DNA from 3 places in the Brevundimonas sp. 374 genome. Region 1 is predicted to be linked to each of the others. Evidence: predicted binding sites of a transcription regulator. Region 1 holds the regulator's gene; each other region holds the start of a gene.

Region 1 (5,131 bases):
GCAATCGCTAGCGCGAAATCGTCATCGCCGGGTCGTTGAACTGCACGCCCGGCCCGATGATGACGACGCCCGCCATCAAAACCGCCGCAGTCGCTGCGAGCGCGGCTGCGCCAAGCGCGGCGACGGGGTTGGGCCTGGTTTCGACCACGACCAGCTTCGCCTTGGCGGCGGCGATCTTGGCGGCGATGTCTTTTTCAGCGGCGAGTTTCACCCGCTCAGTCCTAGTCCCGTCGAGTTAAAATGCGCTTTAAGGCCGCGCCCGCTTGGCGCGGACGCGCGTCACGCCTAGAAGCCAAGCCATGATCCTCGTCGTCGATAACTACGACAGCTTCACCTACAATCTCGTCCACTACCTCGCGGAGTTGGGCGCGCCGACGCATGTGGTGCGCAACGACGACCTTACGGTGGACGAGGCGTGGGCGCTGAACCCCGCCGCCGTTCTGCTGTCGCCCGGCCCGTGCGCGCCCGATCAGGCGGGCATCTGCCTGCCGTTGATCACGACCGCGCCAGCGTCGATGCCGATCCTGGGCGTGTGCCTGGGTCATCAGGCCATCGGCCAGGCCTTCGGCGGCGACGTCATCCGCGCCAAGACCCTGATGCACGGCAAGACCTCGCCGATCCTGCATGAGGGCCAGAGCGTTTTCGCCGACCTGCCCTCGCCCTTCATCGCCACACGCTATCACTCGCTGGCGGTCAAGCGCGAAACCCTGCCCGACGACCTGGAGGTCACCGCCTGGACCGCCGACGGGGAGATCATGGGTCTGCAGCACCGTACGCGCCCGATCCACGGCGTTCAGTTCCACCCGGAATCCATCGCCACCGAGCACGGTCACGACATGCTGGCCAACTTCCTTGATATCGCCGGCGTAAAGCGCCTCGCGGCCGCCTGACCATGGGCGACGGGTTCAAGCCGATCCTCGCCCGACTGGTCGAGGGCCATTCCCTGACGTCCCAGCAGGCGCACGACTTCTTCGCCGCCTGCCTGCGCGGCGAGCCGACCCCGTCGCAAGTCGCCGCCGCCGTCACCGCCATGCGGATGCGCGGCGAGACCGTGGACGAGATCGCCGCCTTCGCGAGCGCCATGCGTGAAGCCGCCCTGACGCTGGATCATCCCTATGAGGTGATCGACACCTGCGGCACCGGGGGCGACGGTCAGCACACCTACAATATCTCGACCGCCGCAGCCCTGGTTCTGGCCGGAGCCGGTCTTAAGGTCGCCAAGCACGGCAATCGGGCGATGTCTTCGAAATCAGGCTCTTCCGACGTACTGTCGATCCTGGGCGTGAACCTGATGGCGTCGCAGGCGCAGCAGAAGAAGGCGCTGGACGAGGCCGGTATCTGCTTCCTGTTCGCGCCGGCCTATCACGGGGCGATGCGTCATGTCGGGCCGGTGCGAGCCGAGATTGGTTTTCGCACTGTCTTCAACCTGTTGGGCCCGCTTTCAAACCCGGCGTCTGCAAGGCGACAGGTCATGGGCGTCTATGATCCGCGCCTGCTGGAGCCGCTGGCCGAGGTGCTGGGCCGGCTTGGCGCCACCCGGGCCTGGACCGTTCACGGCCAAGGCCTGGACGAACTGGCGACTTCCGGCGCCACGGACGTCGCCGAATGGAAGGACGGCGCGGTTCGTCGCTTCCAGGTCACGCCTGAGGACGCCGGCCTGTCGCGCGCCTCTATCGCAGACATCCGTGGCGGCGACGCCGAAGAGAACGCCGTCGCCCTGCGCGCGCTTCTGGCCGGCGCGGCCGGACCCTACCGCGACATCGTGCTGCTGAACGCCGCCGCCGCCCTCGTCGTGTCCGATCGCGCGGTCGATCTGGCCGACGGCGCCGCGCTCGCCGCTGCCGCCATCGACGACGGTCGAGCCGCCGAGGCGCTGGATCGCCTGGCCCGCATCACCTCCACGCCGCTGGAAAGCGAAGAGCCCGCATGACCGACGTTCTGGATCGTATCGCCACCTACAAGCGCGAGGACGTCGCCGCCCGCAAGGCAGCGACTCCGCAGGACGCGATCGAAGCCCTGGCCCGCGCCGCATCGGCTCCGCGCGGCTTTCGCGCCGCCTTGGAACGTATAGGCGAGGAAACCGGTCGTCCCGCCCTGATCGCCGAGATCAAGAAGGCCAGCCCGTCCAAGGGCCTGATCCGGCCCGATTTCGATCCGCCGGCCCTGGCCCGCGCCTATGAGGCCGGCGGTGCGGCCTGTCTGTCGGTCCTGACCGATGGCCCCAGCTTCCAGGGCGACGACGCCTATCTGGGCCAGGCCCGCGAGGCCGTCGCCCTGCCCTGCCTGCGCAAGGATTTCTTGGTCGATCCCTGGCAGGTCGCCGAAAGCCGCGCCCTGGGCGCCGACTGCATCCTGATCATCTTGGCCATGGTCGATGACCGGTTGGCCGCCGAGCTGCTGTCGGAAGCCGAACGGTTCGGCATGGATGCGCTGATAGAGACCCACGACGAGGAGGAAATGGCGCGCGCTTGTGCGCTCGGCGGCGATCTGGTTGGGGTCAACAATCGCTCGCTGCGCACGTTCGAGGTCGATCTGGAAACCACGGAGCGGCTGTCGATGCTCAGCCCCGTTCGGGCTCTGCTGGTCGCCGAAAGCGGCATCTTCACGCCCGACGACGTGGCGCGCGTTTCGGCCGCGCATGCCCAGGCGATCCTGGTTGGCGAGAGCCTGATGCGGCAGGCCGATGTCGAGGCGGCGACCCGTCAGTTGCTGGCCGCCTGATCGACACGCGGCGGCAAGCCCCGCCGTTAAGTTGACATTAGCAAGGAACACTTACAGAACATCGACAGATGTTCACGGCCCGTTCCGATTCGTCGGCGGGCGCATAAGGGCTTGGCGATGCTCACGCGCAAACAGCACGAACTGCTGATGTTCATCCACGAACGCATTCAGGAGACCGGCGTCTCCCCTTCGTTCGACGAGATGAAGGAGGCGCTCGATCTGGCCTCCAAGTCCGGCATTCACCGGCTGATCACGGCGCTGGAGGAACGCGGCTTCATCCGCCGCCTCGCTCACCGCGCCCGCGCGTTGGAAGTCACGAAACTGCCCGAACAGGCGACCGCCGGCGCGCCGCGCGGTCGCGCCGGGTTCAAGCCCGACGTCATCGAGGGCGGCGGCGGTGTCAGACCTGCGGCCCCGATGGCGGCCAACGACACCCGCGAGTTGCCGCTGATGGGCAAGATCGCCGCCGGCACGCCGATCGACGCGATCGAGCATGAAACCGCCCGCTATCCGGTTCCGGAATCGATGTTGGGTTCTGGCGAGCACTACCTGCTGGAGATCGAAGGCGACTCCATGATCGAAGCCGGTATCCTGAATGGCGACATGGTGGTGATCAAATCGACCGACAACGCCGCCTCCGGCGAGATCGTGGTGGCTCTGGTGGAGGGGGAGCAGGCGACGCTGAAGCGCCTTCGCAAGAAGGGGGCGTCGATCGCGCTGGAACCCGCGAACCGCAACTACGAAACCAAGATCTACGGCTCCGATCAAGTCGCCGTTCAGGGCAAGCTGGTCGGCCTCATGCGCCGGTATCACTGACCTTCGGGTCGGACTGACGCGTCCAGGGACGGTCGCCGCGCACGTCGGCCGTCCACACCGCGCGCCACCGGTTCGGCCCACCCGAACTGACGCGCCACAACTCGACCGCCCCGCCTTGCGCAAAGTCCACGCCGTCCAGGACAAGGCGATCCTGACAGGCGCTTGGAATTGAGGTGACGACAGCGCGGACGCTGACGACGGGCGCTGCGCGGCATAACGTCTCCATCTGATCTGAGCTCGGCGACTTCCGCCCCCACCAGATCGCCACGGGACCCGCCTCATTGGTGTCCGGTCGACAGGAGAAGCGGTCGCAGACCCAGCCCGTCTCCGAGCGATCCGTCATGGTCAGCCCTCGTCGCCGCGACCAGAGATCCACCGCAAACTCGCGCACGCCAGGCCGGACCACGACGGCCGCCTGATCACGCTGAAAGGCGGCGTTTGTCCCGCCGTCGCCAATCCAGAGGTCCGGCGTCGGTTCACGCGGCCAGATCAGGACGGCGGCTGCAAAGGGCAGTCCCAACCAGCGCAGGCGGCCCTGCCACAGACAGACGAACAGCACGCCCAGAAAGGCGATGGGCAGGACATAATTTGGCGCGCTGGCGACCGTTCTGACCGCGCCGGGCAATCCCGCCGTCCAGGCGCCGATCGCCAGCATCAGATCCACGCCCCATCCCGCGACCGCCAGGAACGGTCCCCCCAGCCCCAGAGGCTCAAGCGCTGCGCCCAAAGCCAGCGCGGGCATCAGGATGAAGTCCGCCACGGGCGACGTGCCGAGATTGGCCAGCAGTCCGTACATGGCGGTGCGGTTGAAATGCTGCATGGCGAAAGGTCCCGTCGCCAATCCTGCGACGACGCTGGCCGCCACAGCCGCCGTCAGCCACCCGCCCAGCCGTTGGACTGCCAGGATCGGCAAGGGCGCGGATATTTCGCGCGGGCGCTTCGGCCAAGCCTCGACCAAGGCGACCAAGGCCGCCGTCGCCGCGAACGACATCTGGAAGCCCGGCGTGACGATGGCTTCAGGCTGGATCGCCAGAACGATGAAGGCCGCCACAGCCAGGCCATGCATCGTCACCGCCTGTCGATCCAGCAGGATGGCGAGAAAGGCGATGGAGGCGGTGATCGCCGCCCGCTCGGCCGGCGGCGGCGCGCCAGACACGATCAGATAGACGCCGACCGCCGTCAGCCCGGCCACCGCCGCGACCTTCTTGCCCGGAATCCGCAGCGCCAGCCACGGCAAGGCCGCCACGCCCAGACGTACAGCGAAGAAGACGAACCCGCCGACGATGGCCATGTGCAGCCCTGACACCGACAGGATGTGCGCCAGGCCGGAATCGCGCATCACATCCATGTCCTCCTGACTGATCCAGGTTTCGTGACTGGTCGTCATGGCGGCGGCGATCCCGCCGGTCCGTTCGCCGAGCCGCGCGACGATCCTCTCGGCCAGTGCGAAGCGTGCGCCGTTGACCGCCATTTCAAGTCGAAGTCGCCACGGCGGAAGGGCTAGCTCAGCCCCACGCGTTTCGCCCAAGGCAAACGCCACGCCTCCCATGCCTTGGAAGAAGGCGTTCCGGCCGAAGTCGTAGGCGCCGGGGCT
Region 2 (5,131 bases), on a different contig from region 1:
CCGGGCGTCATCGGTTTGAGGCCCGGATCGGGCTCCGAGATTTCCGGCGTCTGGTCGTGGGCGTCGGCGGCGGCGAACAGGGGGAGGGGATCGTTTCTTAGCACCTTGATGGCCCACAGCGCGTCGCGGCGGTCCAGATCCAGATCCGGCCTGAAGGCGTCCGCCTCCGCCAGCCGGACGAGGCTGGCGACCTGGGCGCCGGCGCGTCGCCACAGGTCATCGACCGAGCGGAAGGCGCCGTCCGTCCGCGCCGCCAGGAGGCGGGCGGCGTCGCTGTTCACCAGGCCGCGCACCATGCGAAGGCCGAGGCGGACAGAAAGCCGGCCATCCTCGCCCGCAGTCTCCAAGGTGCAGTCCCAGCGACTGGCGTTGACGCAGACGGGCCGGATCTCGACGCCGTGCTGCTGGGCGTCACGGACGATCTGCGCCGGCGCATAGAAGCCCATGGGCTGGGCGTTTAGCAGCGCGGCGCAGAAGACATCCGGGTGATGGCATTTAAGCCAGGAGGAGGCGTAGGCGATCAGGGCGAAGGAGGCCGCATGGCTTTCCGGAAAGCCGTAGGAGCCGAACCCTTCCAGCTGGCTGAAGGTCTTCTCGGCGAAGGCGGCGTCATAGCCGCGCTCGACCATGCCGCTGATCAGCTTGTCCTTGAAATGGCTGACCCCGCCGGTGAATTTGAACGTCGCCATGGCGCGGCGGAGCTGATCGGCTTCCGAAGCGGTGAAGCCGGCGCATTCAATCGCGACCCGCATGGCCTGTTCCTGGAACAGCGGCACGCCCAGCGTCTTGCCCAGCACCTTTTCCAGCTCGGGCTTGGGATAGACGACGTCCTCCTTGCCCTCTCTGCGGCGCAGATAGGGATGGACCATGTCGCCCTGGATCGGCCCGGGACGGACGATGGCGACCTCGATGACCAGATCGTAGAAGGTGCGCGGCTTGATCCGCGGGAGCATGGCCATCTGCGCCCGGCTCTCGATCTGGAAGACCCCGAGCGTGTCGGCCTTCCGGATCATCGCATAGGTCCGGGGATCCTCGGCCGGGATGCTGGCGAGGTCGAGCGCAATCCCCTTGTGCTCGGCCAAGAGGTCGAAGCCGCGCTTCATGCAGCTGAGCATGCCGAGCGCCAGCACATCGACCTTCATGAACTTGAGGACGTCGATGTCGTCCTTGTCCCATTCGATGACCTGGCGATCCTTCATCGCCGCCGGCTCGATCGGGACCAGGTCGTCCAGTCGATCCCGGGTCAGGACGAAGCCGCCGGGGTGCTGGCTGAGATGGCGCGGGGCGCCGATCAGCTGGCGCGACAGCTCCAGCGCCAGGCGGAGCCGCCGGTCCTCCAGATTGAGGTTCAGGTCCGCGACATGTTTGTCCTCGACGCCCTCGCTGGAATAGCTCCAGACTTGCGACGACAGCGTCTTGATCAGGTCTTCGCTCAGACCCAGCGCCTTGCCGACGTCGCGCAGGGCGCCGCGCGAGCGATAGCGGGTGACGACGGAGCAGAGGGCGGCGTGGTTGCGGCCGTAGGTCTCGAAGATCCACTGCATGACGACCTCGCGCCGCTCGTGCTCGAAATCGACATCGATGTCCGGGGGCTCACGGCGCTCCTGGCTGACGAAGCGCTCGAACAACAGATCATTGCGGCCCGGGTCGATCGAGGTGATGCCCAGCACATAGCAGACGGCGGAGTTGGCGGCCGAGCCGCGGCCCTGGCACAGGATGTCCTGGCTGCGGGCGAAGCGCACGATCGAGTGGACCGTGAGGAAATAGGGCGCATAGTCCAGCGTGCCGATCAGATCGAGCTCGTGACGCAGGGTCTTGCGCACACTGTCCGGCAGACCCTCCGGATACCGATCCGCCGCTCCGGCCCAGGTCAGCTGTTCGAGGGTCTGCTGCGGCGTCATGCCCGGCGTCGAGACCTCGTCGGGATATTGATAGGCCAGTTCGTCGAGTGAGAAGCGGCACCGGCCGGCGATCTCGACCGAGCGGGCCAGGGCCTCGGGATAGCCCTTGAACAGGCGGTGCATCTCGTGGGGCGGCTTCAGATAGCGATCCGCATGGCGTTCGCGCCGGAGGCCCAGTTCGTCGATGGTGCAGCCGTGCCGGACGCAGGTGACGACGTCCTGCAGCAGTCTCTGGTCGGGATGATGGAAGAGGACGTCATTGGTCACGACGGTCGGCACGCCGGCCTGGACGGCGAGGGTCGACAGGTCGTGCAGCCGCAAGGCATCGCGGGGGCGTCGCCGCAGCGTCAGGGCGAGATAGGCGCCCGCGGGAAAGGTCGCCTTCAGCCGTCGCAGATTGGCGGCGCAGGCCTCGTCCGCCTCGTCCGGTACCAGGATGGCGATAAGGCCCTCCGACCAATCTTTCAGATCCGACCAGTCGAGGTGGCATTTGGCCTTGCCGGCGCGGCGCTTGCCCAGGGAGAGCAGGCGCGTGAGTCGGGAGTAGGCCGGCCGATCGGTCGGATAGACGAGCACCCCCGTCCCATCGATCAGATCAAGCCGGCAGCCCACGATCAGCCGTACGCCGGAGGCCTTGGCCGCCTCGTGGGCGCGGACGATTCCGGCCAGCGAGTTGCGATCTACGATGGCGAGGGCCTCAAGCCCGCACAGCCGCGCCTGTTCGAACAGCAGCTCGCAACTGCTGGCGCCGCGCAGGAAGGAGAAGTGCGAAGTGGCTTGGAGCTCGACGTAGGACATAGGGATCAGGCGGCTGTTTGATCTCCCCGACAGCACTCCGGCGAACAGAATGGCAAGCGTCGCCTTGGACAAATGTTTTCTTTTTGTTCTCGTCTTGATATGCAGGCTGCATGTCCGGCGTCGCCACCCGCAAGATCGTCCACGTGGACATGGACGCCTTCTTCGCCTCCGTGGAACAGAGGGATGATCCCGCCCTGCGCGGTCGGCCCGTGGCGGTCGGTCATGCGGCGGCGCGCGGCGTGGTCGCCGCCGCCAGCTATGAGGCGCGGCGGTTCGGGGTGCGTTCGGCCATGCCCTCGACAACCGCCCAGCGGAAGTGTCCAAACCTCGTCTTCGTCCCGCCGCGCTTCGAGGTCTATCGCGCGGCGTCGGCGCAGATCCATGCGATCTTTTCGGACTACACCAATCTGATCGAACCTCTGTCTCTAGACGAGGCCTATCTCGATGTGACGGCCGATCGGCGAGGCCTGGGGACCGCCTCGGCGACGGCGCAGGAAATCCGGCGGCGGATCTTTGAAGAGACCGGCCTGACCGCCTCGGCGGGCGTTTCCTACAACAAGTTTCTGGCCAAGCTGGCGTCGGACCAGAACAAGCCGAACGGCCAGTTCGTCGTGGCGCCCGGGCGCGGCGAGGCCTTCGTGGAAGACTTGCCGGTCCGGCGGTTCTACGGCGTGGGGCCGGTGACCGCCGCCAAGATGGAAGGGCTAGGAATCCGCACCGGCGCGGATCTGCGCCGCCAGTCCCTGGCCTTTCTCCAGCATCATTTTGGCAAGTCCGGGCCCTGGTATTACGCCATCGCGCGCGGGCAGGACGACCGGGCGGTCAATCCGGACCGGACGCGCAAATCGAGCGGGTCGGAAACTACCTTCGCCTCCGACCTGACTGATCCGGACGCGATAGAGGCCGGGGTGGGGGCCATGGCCGACGATGTCTGGGCCTGGTGCGAGCAGACCGGCAGTCGCGGACGGACGGTCACCGTCAAGGTCAAATGGGCGGACTTCCAGCAGTCGACGCGAAGCCGGTCCCAGTCCGAGCCCGTGGCCTCCCGCCAGACCCTGCACGAGGTCAGTCGGGTGCTGGTTCGGTCCCTCTACCCGCTAAGCCGGGGCGTGCGCCTGGTTGGTGTGAGCCTGTCCAATCTGGAGACGACCGGCGCCGCGGTGAACCAACTGGTCCTGGCGTGACCGAACTATCGCAAATCGACCTGTTCGACGATGCACCCGCGCGCACGCCCGTGGTGGCGGGCTTTGACTATTGGGCCGGCGTCCTGTCGGCGCCTGAACAGGCCGCGCTTGTCGCCGCGCTCCAGACTCTGGCGTTCAAACCCTATGAACATCTGGGCTACCTGGGTCATCGCCGGATCGCCGCCTTCGACCGCGGGGGTGATGGCGCGGGTTGGCCGGCGTTTCTCTCGACCTTAATGGCGCGCTTGGCGGGCCGCCTCGATCTGAAAGGCGCGGCCTTTGTGCAGGTTCTGGTCAATGAATATGCGCCGGGCGCCGGCATCGGCTGGCATCGCGACCGCCCCGTCTATGGGGAAATCCTGGGCGTGTCCTTACTTGCGCCCTGCGTGATGCGGCTGCGCCGTCGCCAGGGGGCGGGCTTTCTACGTCGAAATGCGGCGCTGGCGAGCGGCTCGGTCTATCGCCTGTCAGGAGAGGCGCGCGCTGCCTGGGAGCATTCTATCACACCTATGACAGCCTTTCGCTATTCCATCACCTTCCGGACCCTGACGGCTTGACGATTGTTGGGTCGACTGACGTCCAGCGGTCCGGATCGGCTGGGTCAGGCAAGCTCGATCCAGACCGGCGCGTGGTCGCTCGCGCCCTCGGCGCCGCGCACCGCGCGATCAACGCCGGCGTCGGTCAGCCGTTCGGCCGCGAGACCGTTGAGCAGCACATGGTCGATCCGCAGACCGGCGTCGCGGCACCAGGCCTCGCGGAAATAGGACCAGAAGGTCCAGGGCGGCGGATCGTGCGGGAAACGCTCGCGCAGGGCGTCGGTCCAGCCCTGGTCCAGCAGGCGCTTGAAGGCCGCGCGGCTCTCGGGCTGAAGCAGGGCGTCGGCCTTCCACGAACTGGTGTTGTAGATGTCGGCGTTGGTCGGGACGACATTGTAGTCGCCGGCGAGCACGACCGGCGCTGCAGTGGCGTAGAGGGTCCCCGCATGGGCGATCAGCCGGTCGGCCCAGGCAAGCTTGTAGTCGAACTTGGGCCCGGGCCTGGGATTGCCGTTGGGCAAATAGAGGCAGCCGATCAACACGCCATTGACTGCCGCCTCTATATAACGGGCCTGGGGATCAGTGGCGTTGCCGGGCAGCCGGCGTCGGGTCACGACCGGCTCGCCGATGCGGCTTAGGATTGCGACGCCGTTCCAGCGCTGTTCGCCAACCCAGGCCGCATCGTAGCCGGCCGCCTTGATCTCGGCATTCG
Region 3 (5,131 bases), on a different contig from region 1:
CAACAAGCGGCAGCCAAGGCCGACGGTCAGCAATTCCGAGACAGCGCGGACCACTCGAGATTGACATTGACCCCGGTCGAAAGGTGTCAGCCGAAGAGCCCGTGGAGCCACCAGCTGAGATCGCCGGTCTGAGACTGTTCGCCATCGCCGCGTCGAAAGACCCAGAAGCGCGCGCCAGCTTCGTCCTCCAGCTGAAAATAGTCGCGCACCGCATCGCGTTCGCCGTCACGCCGCCACCATTCGCCGAAGATCCGCTCAGGACCGTCAGCGCGCCTGACGCGATGACGAACGCCGCGCCAGCTAAAGGCGACCGGCGGCTGATCGGGCATAAGCGCGACGGCCTCGATGGCTTCGGGTTGGGCGAGCAACCGGGAAGGGCGCGGCCAGCGTCGCGTCCAGGTTTCCGGCACCGGCGGCGCGGTCGGCGGCAGTTTGCGGATCGAGCGTTCCGGCACGTCGCTCTGCGCGGGGGCCAGTCGATACAGGTTCTGCGGGCCGAGACGATTGGCGAGCAGATCGACGAGATCGCCGATGTCCGGCGTCGCCGGGCCGCCCAGATCGCCGGAACTCGGCGACCAGTCCAGCGGTAGGACGACCGGTGCGGCCAGAACCATGGCCTCCACGCCGAGACCAGGATCGACGGTTTCGATCTTGTCGCACAGCAGGCGTGTGAGCCGCGCGACATCGCGCACGGGGCGCGCCAGGCCGACGCGGACGGCCTCGGTCCGGTTGTCGATCCGTTCAAACCGCAGGTCGAGCCGCGACGCGCCAAGCCCCTGAGCCTCGAGCGCCTCGCTCAGGGCTTCGACCAGTTTCAGCGTGTAGCGTGCCAGGGTCTCGGGCGCGCCGATCGGCTCGGCGAAGACCCGCCGGACCTGGATCAGTTCCGGAGCGTCGATCGGGGTGATCGGCTCCTGGGCGCGACCGTAGGCCTGATCCAGTCGGCGGATCAGTTCCGGCCCGAAGCGCAGGGCCAGAGGCGCGCGAGGCTTGGCCTCCAGTTCGCCTATGGTGTCGATCCCCAGACGTCCCAGGCCATCGACCATGTCGGCGGGCAGGCGCAAGGCGCGCAAGGGCAGGCGACGGATGGCAGGCCCCCCGCGCGCGACGACGATCGTCGGTTCGGCGAGGTTGCGGGCCAGGGCATGGGCGGCGCCCCAGGTGTCGGCGAGGGCGGCGTGGGCGCCCAGGCCGACAGCGGCGGTCTGGGCGATCAGATCCTCGAGCAGGCCCTCATCGCCGCCATAGCGGTGACCGGCCCCGGTGACGTCGAGCACCAGGCCGTCCGGCGGGTCGGCGGCCACGATCGGCGCATAGCGGCGCAGCGCCCAAAGGGCGAGCTGGTCCAGGGCGGCCGCGTCGCCTGCCGGATCGAAGGGATGGAGGACAAGATCGGCGACCAGGGCCCGGGCCTGGGTCGCGGCCATGCCGGGATGCAGCCGATGGGCGCGGGCGGCGAGGTCGGCGGCCAGAACGACGCGTTTGCGGCCCTGGCGCCCGACCAGGACCATCGGCGTATCAGGCGACGGCGCGTCGGGTCCAAGACGGCGTCGCAGCCGATCGGTCGGCCAGGTGGGGAGGTAGAGCGAGACGACCCGTCTCATCGCAGGCTTCCAGTTCGAAATCCGCGCAGGCTCCGGCGCGGCAACGGATCAGTTCGACAAACCAGCGCGGGCGGCCGACGCCGGGCACGGGCAGGGGGGCGGAGGGCAGGGCGGTGACCCGCCAGCGGGTGGCGGCGGCGGTCGGCTGGCCGAAGTCCGCCGCCTCGGCCTGACGACGCCATCGTCGCACCGCCAGGCCGAGCGAGCCCGTGTCCTGGGCGACCAGCTGCAGCCGCCGGGACGCCGTCATGGACAGGCGGGCCACTTCGCCGACGACCGCGCCGAAGCCGCCGTGACGCAGGCCGTCCTCGAAGGCGGCCAGCAATCCGGCCTCGTCGCCGGCCTCCACATAGATGACTCGGTTCGAGGACAGCCCCGCCTGCTCCAGCGCCGGCGCGAACAGGTCCGGGCGGGTCACACACCAGAGCACCGGCCCCTGGGTGCGCGCTGCCACACCGGCCGTAAACAAGGCGGCGACGGCCCCGTCGATGGCCCCGTGACCGCCGCCGGCCACCTCATGCAGCGCGCCGAGCGCCAGGCCGCCGGCGGGCAGCCGGCGATCAAGCGCGGCCAGGCCGAACGGCAGCACGCCGCCAGGCGGACGTCGACCCGCCTCGATGCGTGCGATCTCCGCGCGGAGCGCCCGGAAGGATGGTGGGGCGGCGGACATATTCTCCTGAAACCGAATGCGAGCTAAATGTTCCGTGTTTGTTCTTATTTGAGCGTATGAGAGTCAAGGCGGATCGCAACGGCGTTGTGGATCGCCCTGTGGGCGGCGCCATCCCGGTTCGCTGTGCGTTGTCCCGACGATGACGCAGCCCCTCCGATATCCCACGACCCCCGACGGCCGCTATTTCGTGGTGCGAGGCCGGCTGTGGCGGTGCTCCAATCCCGCTCTATCGGCGGAGGCGAGGGATAAGCTGGTGCATGATCTGATGTCGGCGCGCCGGGCCGCGAGGACAGCGCTGGCGTCTGAGGATACGGACGCACTGGCCGCAGCGAGGCGCAGCGTCGACAAGGCCAAGGTCGGATTGGGGGAGCGGGGCCCGGTGTGGTGGACCGACGGCTCGCCGGATCTCAATCGGCACATGGCGCGAAACACCACCTATGCGGACTGGTTCGCCAGTCTGGGCGAAGCGCCCGAATGACCACAGCACTCGACCGTTTCGTCCTAGCTCAAGACCCCGTGTTCGAAACGGCGATGGCCGAGCTCGCGGCGGGTCGCAAGACAAGCCACTGGATGTGGTTCGTCTTCCCCCAGGCGCGGTCGTTGGGACGGTCTTCGACGGCTGCCTTGTATGGGATCGGATCGCTCGCGGAGGCGCAAGCCTATCTGCTGCATCCCGTTCTAGGGGCGCGTCTCATCCGCGCTGCCCAGAGCGCGACCACAGCGCCGGCGGTTTCGGTGCATCAGCTGTTCGGATCGCCCGATGACCTCAAATTCCGCTCGTCGATGACCCTGTTTGCCGCCGTGGCGCCCGATCCGAGTGTGTTCGATGCGGCGCTCGCACGTTGGGGCCTTTCGCCTGATCCGTTGACCGCAGAACTTGTGTTGACCGCCAGGACGGGACCGGATCGTCTTTAAACAACTATCAGAGGCTTTACGTGGCCTAGGCGTCGATAACTGACAAAGCGCCGTCGGGCAGCGGGCGCTGCAGCGCCTTGGCCGTCTCCCACGGCGCCGTCATCCAGGCCTCGATCTCGTCGGACTGCGTCAGGATCACCGGCATGGCCTTGGGGTGAACCGCGCCGACCTCGGCGTTAGGCTCGGTCGTCAGAAAGGCGAAGACATCGATCGTCTCCATGCCGGTCTTGATCTTGCGGACGCTCGTGTGGGCTTGGAGGTGGATGCCGGCGAAGAAGGCGAGCGGCTTGGGTTCGTCTCCCGCAAGCTTGAACCAGACGGGTTGGTATTTTCCGGCCGCATCACGGCCCGGTTCGCTGAAGGCAGTGAAAGGCACCAGGCATCGAGATGCCGGCGACAGATATGGGCGCCAATGGCCGGAGCTGGTGTTGCGGACGTTGGTCGTGCCGCTGTCGGGTTCGAACTCGAGGACTTTCTGAAAGTCGACCTCGCCGCCTTTGGCCCTTAGCTTGTCGGCACGTCTCGTCGCATTGTCGAAGATCATCTTCTGGGATGACGGCATGCCCCAGCGCGCCGAAGCCAGAATGCGCTCTGCGCCCTCCCAGCGCACGATCGGCGCGGGATAGTCGGGATAGACGTCGCCCGGCGCGAGGTTTCCGACGGTCGATCGCATGGCGTTCGCCGCATCCAATATGGCTTGGGGGCCGGAGCGTTGGCGGTACAGGTTGCACATCAGGCTTTGGCCTTTTTCAGAGCCGCAGCCAGGGATTTGCGCTCCGCCTCATAGGTCGTCTCCGCCTCCTGACGCGCCTGATTCAGCGCGGCCTGTCGTTCTTCGAAATTAGCCATCTCGGCCTGACGGCGTTCGTCCAAATCGGCCAACGCCGTCTTCAGCTTTTCAATCCTGGCGGCCTTCGCCCTGGACGGTTCCCGAGGTTTGGCGGGTTTCGCCTTGCCGATCTTGCCGACATCGATCGCAAGCCCGCGCTCGACGACCTCGCCAGGAGAGGCTAGGGCGGCCTCGTAATCCGGTCCGCCGGAAAGCTGGCTCGCCAGGCCGGTTGCGAACAGATCCTGCTTTGAGCCCCAGGCCTCCAAAGCCTTGGGTCGCGAGCTTGTGGCGACGGTGAAGGCATGGAAGCCGTCGGACCAGGTGAAGACCTTCAGCTTGGCCGCCATGTCAGTCGATCAGTCCGCGACGCTGCATGTCCATGATGATGGGATCGGTCAGCGAAGCGATGACCTCCATGTCGAAGGCGTCCTCCGCTTCCATCTCATCGGCAAATGAGCGTGGCGGGTTTTGGCGCAGGGTCGAAAGCCGCCAGGACGACTGGACCACCTGCTGCCGGGCCAGATGCTCGATGCGTTGAAGGCGAACGCCGGCGCGCGATCTGATGAGGGTCTTGCGTGTCGCCATCAGTCGGTCCTCCCGGCCGAACCCTGACACGCAGGCCGACGAATGTGGAGTCGCGACCGCGCAAAGACCGCGTTCGAGCGCCATCGCCAACAAGGTCAGGCGTGAGCGCTCCAGCTACGTCTGGCCTTGACTCATCTCGGCGGTTAGCAACGTCCGCTTCCGGGGTTGCCTTTGGCCCGCCGATGCCCGTCATGACTTCGAGATCGTTGGATAACCGGGAAGAAGTTCTTGGTTTGTGCTCACCCTCCGTTATGCTTCCAACTCACCAGCAGATGAGCACCGATGGCGAGCCCAGATTCAACAGGTGGCGGCGGCACACACTTCGAGGCGAGGGTAGTCGCGTATTATTTAGCCGCTGCTCTATCGGAGAGCCCCGCGAGGGCCCTGCCGGGTCTTTATGCAAGGGAAGTGGTTACTCAGAGGGCCGCCTTCGGCGAACCGCTAGACGATGTGGTCATCACGGGCGTCGCCCTGGACGGCCGGACGACTAAGCTCTCCGTCCAGGCGAAGAGCTCGCTGTCGTTC

Evidence for each region. The regulator LexA, encoded in region 1, represses DNA repair genes until DNA is damaged. The targets are predictions, from matches to a motif close to ATGTTCNCNANNTGTTCT.
Region 2: the regulator LexA is predicted to act here: its motif matches at 2,772-2,789, upstream of dinB (DNA polymerase IV).
Region 3: the regulator LexA is predicted to act here: its motif matches at 2,302-2,319, upstream of BLR19_RS13720 (ImuA family protein).

What each region holds. Positions count from the first base shown of each region.
Region 1 covers NZ_FNKT01000001.1:586,844-591,974, forward strand. The annotation lists gene trpE (anthranilate synthase component I) at 1-11, shown strand, start outside; gene BLR19_RS02890 (hypothetical protein) at 8-211, opposite strand; gene BLR19_RS02895 (anthranilate synthase component II) at 300-890, shown strand; gene trpD (anthranilate phosphoribosyltransferase) at 893-1,930, shown strand; gene trpC (indole-3-glycerol phosphate synthase TrpC) at 1,927-2,721, shown strand; gene lexA (transcriptional repressor LexA) at 2,839-3,537, shown strand; gene BLR19_RS02915 (ComEC/Rec2 family competence protein) at 3,518-5,131, opposite strand, start outside.
Region 2 covers NZ_FNKT01000007.1:64,638-69,768, reverse strand. The annotation lists gene BLR19_RS13870 (error-prone DNA polymerase) at 1-2,699, opposite strand, end outside; gene dinB (DNA polymerase IV) at 2,810-3,883, shown strand; gene BLR19_RS13860 (alpha-ketoglutarate-dependent dioxygenase AlkB) at 3,880-4,440, shown strand; gene BLR19_RS13855 (exodeoxyribonuclease III) at 4,485-5,131, opposite strand, start outside.
Region 3 covers NZ_FNKT01000007.1:41,152-46,282, reverse strand. The annotation lists gene BLR19_RS13725 (Y-family DNA polymerase) at 87-1,604, opposite strand; gene BLR19_RS13720 (ImuA family protein) at 1,519-2,274, opposite strand; gene BLR19_RS13715 (hypothetical protein) at 2,414-2,752, shown strand; gene BLR19_RS13710 (DUF1810 domain-containing protein) at 2,749-3,189, shown strand; gene BLR19_RS13705 (SOS response-associated peptidase) at 3,215-3,922, opposite strand; gene BLR19_RS13700 (hypothetical protein) at 3,922-4,368, opposite strand; gene BLR19_RS13695 (hypothetical protein) at 4,370-4,606, opposite strand.